Regions from separate parts of the Arthrobacter alpinus genome, predicted to be linked through region 1. Evidence: riboswitches for the same ligand, from Rfam matches in the RefSeq annotation. Region 1 holds a riboswitch; the other holds the start of a gene.

Region 1 (2,196 bases):
GAAAACCGTTGCCGGAGACTTGCGCACCACGGAAAACGCTCCAGCGCACCACCGTTTGGTTTTAGATTCGCGCACTAACTCCGTGGTCATGATTTCCCTCATCTCGATGACTTTTTTTGGGGCACTCCCACGCCTCGGCACGCAGCTTAGACGATGGCTGCCACGGGTGCCGGCCGCACCAAAGGACGGAGCTTGTTGGCCAGCAGAATCAGCACGACGCTGACGGCGAGGAAGGCAACCGCAATCAGCACACAGGTCACAGCCACCTGGCCGTAGCCGCCGTTTGCCGGGTTGAGGAACGGATACGCGTACCAGTTGATCGCGGCACCACGGATCAGTGAATAGGCCAGGTACGCCAGCGGGATCAGCCCCAGAATCCAGAGTTTGCGCAGCGGGATCCTCCTGCGCGGCGGCTGGATCAGCCAATCTGCCACCACCGCAATGGGCATCACATAGTGCAGCCACGTGTTGATCCACGGCAACAAGGATCCAAGGTCCACATCGCGCAGCAGGGCGCTGAAGACAATGCCCACCAACGCCATGGCGACCACCGAAACACAGCGCAGCAACTGCCACAGCGGGCCCAATTCGCGCCCCCTCCAGGTCAGCACCGACTCAACCAGCAGAACGCCCGCAGCCAAAATGTTGGAGAGGTTGGTGAAGTAGCTGAAGAAATTCAACACGTCGTAACCGTTGGTGATGTGGATACCCAATTGTGTTCCGACGGCTGTCAGGGTCACTGCGCCAAGTGCGAAGCGCACGGCGGCGAGGATGCGTCGCGTAGTCATGGGTTCATCCTGCCACCTCTGCGCCTTTTCAGACACGAGCGGCGCCGTCATTTTCAGCAATATTTCCCGTCATGATTGGCACCGGACCCGGGTGGGTGTGTTAGTTTCAAAGGGAGTAATGAGCGCCAGTTTTAAGCCCTGACTTGCTGGCCGGCAACCCTCTCTTGCGGTGGGGTGCCTCAGGTGAATACTCGGCAAACCCAGCTACCCGAGGCTGTGGCTTGCAAGCGTGAACCACCTGCCGTGCTGCCAACTTTAGATGTGCAAGCCCCGTACGGAGATGTCCCGTTTGCTGGCGACGCCCACTGCATTCAAGGAGTCCACGTGTCCGCCGAAGATACCCCCCTTACCTACCGCCTGATCACCGGCCCCGATGACCGCTCCTTTTGTGAGCGGATCTCGGCTGCCCTGGCCGACGGCTATATTTTGCACGGCGGGCCGGCACTGACGTTTAACGGCACCTCAGTGGTTGCCGCCCAGGCAGTGATCCGCCCGCATCTGGTGGCGCACGCGGACTCGGCCATTGCTGATGCAGTCCTGGACCTGGAGGATGAGGAAGAGTTCGACGGCGAGGGAATCGCATGAGCTACGCCGGCGACTTGGCGCCTGCGCAGGCGTGGGAGACGCTAACCCAGGGCGCTGTGCTGCTGGACGTGCGCACCGCGGGCGAATGGGCCCATATTGGCGTGCCGGACCTTTCCTCCTTGGGCGCCGAGCCGGTCTTCATCCCCTGGAACCTTGCCGACGGCACCAACAACGCCGCCTTTGTCACAGAACTGGCGGCCGCCGTCCCGGCAGAGACACCCCTGGTGGTTTTGTGCCGCTCGGGTGCAAGATCCATTGCAGCGGCGCAGGCAGCCACGGCCGCCGGCTACACGGCGTTCAACGTTTTGGAAGGTTTTGAGGGTGGGACCGACCGCTTCGGCGAGCGGACGCTCAACGGCTGGAAGAACCGCCAGCTGCCCTGGAAGTAAACTTCTTATCTGCGAAAGCTAAAAGGAAACACACGCACTTGAGCAACTTTAATGAGCACGCTCCGACGTGGGCGCAAGACACCCAGGCCGTCCGGGGAGGGTTGGACCGCAGCAACTTTCAGGAGACCTCCGAGGCCATCTTCCTCAATTCCGGATTCGTGTACGAATCCGCAGAGGCCGCAGAAGCCGCGTTCACCGGCGAGGTGGACCGCTTTGTGTACTCACGTTACGGCAACCCGTCGGTGGCCACATTCCAGGAACGGCTGCGCTTGCTTGAGGGCAAGGAGGCCTGCTTTGCGACGGCGTCCGGAATGTCGGCGGTGTTCACCGCGTTGGGTGCCCTGCTGGCTGCCGGGGACCGTGTGGTGGCCTCGCGATCGCTCTTTGGCTCCTGCTTTGTGATCCTGAACGAACTGCTGCCGCGCTGGGGTGTG
Region 2 (2,196 bases), 1.7 Mb from region 1:
GCGGCCCCGCTCAAACCACGGGCTGGACGGGATGCCGGCGTAAACCACGGATTCCACGTTCTGATTGTTTTCAAGCCACTGTGCCACTGTGACGGCGTTGCTGACGTGGCGTTCCATGCGCAGGCTCAGTGTCTCAATGCCCTGGGCGATGAGGAAGGCGTTAAACGGGGCAATGGCTGAGCCAAGGTCGCGCAGTAGCTGCACGCGGGCCTTGAGGACGTAGGCCAGATTCGCGCCCAGGGCACTGCCGACGCCAAGGTCTCGAGCGTAGACCAGACCGTTGTACGTCTCATCCGGGGTGTTGAAGCCGGGGAACTTTTCCGGGTCCGCTGCGAAGTCGAACTTGCCGCCGTCGACAATCACCCCGCCAATGGCCGTGCCGTGTCCGCCCAAGTATTTGGTGGCGGAGTGGATGACAATGTCCGCACCCCACTCTAGGGGGCGGATCAGGTACGGGGTGGCCAAGGTGTTGTCGACAATCAGCGGCACGCCTGCTTCATGGGCGATGGCGCTGATGTTTTCCAGGTCCAGCACGTCCTGGCGCGGGTTGGAGACGGTCTCGCCAAAGAACGCCTTGGTGTTCGGCTGGACGGCTGAGCGCCATTCATCCAAGTTGTCCGGGTCCGAGACAAAAGTGACGTCGATGCCCAGCTTCTTCAAGGTGTGCGCCAAGAGGTTGAACGTGCCGCCGTACACGCTGGGGCTGGAGACAATGTGATCCCCGGCCTGGGCCAGGTTCAAGATGGCGAAGGTGGTGGCGGCCTGGCCTGAGGAGAGCAGCAGGGCGCCGACGCCGCCTTCCAGGCTGGCGATGCGCTGCTCAACGGCATCCTGGGTGGGGTTGCCGAGGCGGGTGTAAATCGGTTCCAGTTCTGTCAGGGCAAACCGTGCCGCGGCGCTCTCGGTGGACGGGAACACAAAGGATGTTGTCTGGTAGATCGGCAGGGCGCGGGCACCGGTGGTGACATCCGGCTCCTGGCCTACGTGGATCTGACGGGTTTCAAATGACCAACCGTTACTCATGAATGGATTCCTTCACAGTAGAGGCCTGCAACAATGGCCCACCTTGGCCCCAAAGGGGAAGATGAGCCGTGCGGCCCGCGCTTGCACCGAAACCGGGCGGTTCGGTACCAGGTCTTCACCCGGGGCACCCCACCACGGTGGAGGGTTGCCGGTCAGCGAGCCGGGGCAAATCGCTGACACTCATGACCTATCTCCAGTGTGGAAGAAAGCTAGTGAGGGAGCAAGAATATGACGTGTTTATGACTTTTGGCGAATCACTGATTGAAATTTTGGGCAGAACCTGAGATATATCGAATTATTGACTGACGGGCTGGCGGTCCCGCCCTATTTTCCCAGACCTGCCCGGCGCAGGGCCTCGGCCATGGCCGTGTTGGCCGACGGCGGGGCTGTTGCCGCACGCGGTTGACGGGCTGGCTGGGCGCTAGGGCGAGACTGGCCGCCCGCCCGGGGTGGGGTGCGCGCCGACTTCCCGGAGCCGGCGTCGTTCCCCTTCCGCTCACCTGCCTCGCGGGTGCGGCCGGTGCCCGGCGCCGACGTGACCTGATCGTCAAGGCGCAAGGTGAGGGAAATCCGTTTGCGCTCGGGCTCCACCTCCAGGACCAAGACCCGGACCACCTGGCCGGATTTAACCACGGCATGCGGGTCGGAGACAAAGGAGTTGCTCAGGGCGGAGACGTGGACCAGCCCGTCCTGGTGCACGCCGATGTCAACGAACGCGCCAAAGGCCGCCACATTGGAGACCACCCCTTCCAGGATCATGCCGGGGCGAAGGTCGGTGATCTTCTCAATGCCTTCGGCGAACGTGGCGGTTTCAAAGCGGGGGCGGGGGTCGCGGCCGGGTTTTTGTAGCTCGGCCACAATGTCCTTGACGGTGGGCAGACCAAAGCTGCCATCGACAAACTCGCCCGGGTTGACGCTTGCGGCTGCACCCACCCCTCCGGAGATCTCGGCGGCCTGGGCACCCACGGAGGTGAGGATCTTCCGCGCCAGCCCATAGGCCTCCGGGTGGACGCTGGAGGCATCGAGAGGCTCCGAGCCGCCGGTGATGCGCAGGAACCCGGCGCATTGCTCGAAGGCCTTCGGGCCCAGCCGCGCCACCTTCAGCAGGTCCCGCCGCTTGCTGAACGGGCCGTGCTGGTTCCTGTGGGCCACAATGTTCTCGCTCAGTAACGG

The links. Region 1 has a riboswitch for S-adenosylmethionine ahead of AOC05_RS14505 (DUF1737 domain-containing protein). Riboswitches for the same ligand answer to the same signal wherever they lie in the genome.
Region 2: another riboswitch for S-adenosylmethionine. It lies ahead of AOC05_RS03395 (bifunctional o-acetylhomoserine/o-acetylserine sulfhydrylase); the one in region 1 lies ahead of AOC05_RS14505 (DUF1737 domain-containing protein).

What each region holds. Positions count from the first base shown of each region.
Region 1 is NZ_CP012677.1:3,196,681-3,198,876, forward strand. It holds gene AOC05_RS14495 (bifunctional lysylphosphatidylglycerol flippase/synthetase MprF) at 1-90, opposite strand, end outside; gene AOC05_RS14500 (Pr6Pr family membrane protein) at 147-788, opposite strand; SAM riboswitch class IV at 903-1,024, shown strand; gene AOC05_RS14505 (DUF1737 domain-containing protein) at 1,113-1,373, shown strand; gene AOC05_RS14510 (rhodanese-like domain-containing protein) at 1,370-1,762, shown strand; gene AOC05_RS14515 (O-succinylhomoserine sulfhydrylase) at 1,801-2,196, shown strand, end outside.
Region 2 is NZ_CP012677.1:801,253-803,448, reverse strand. It holds gene AOC05_RS03395 (bifunctional o-acetylhomoserine/o-acetylserine sulfhydrylase) at 1-1,023, opposite strand, end outside; SAM riboswitch class IV at 1,096-1,211, opposite strand; gene AOC05_RS03390 (Tex family protein) at 1,348-2,196, opposite strand, start outside.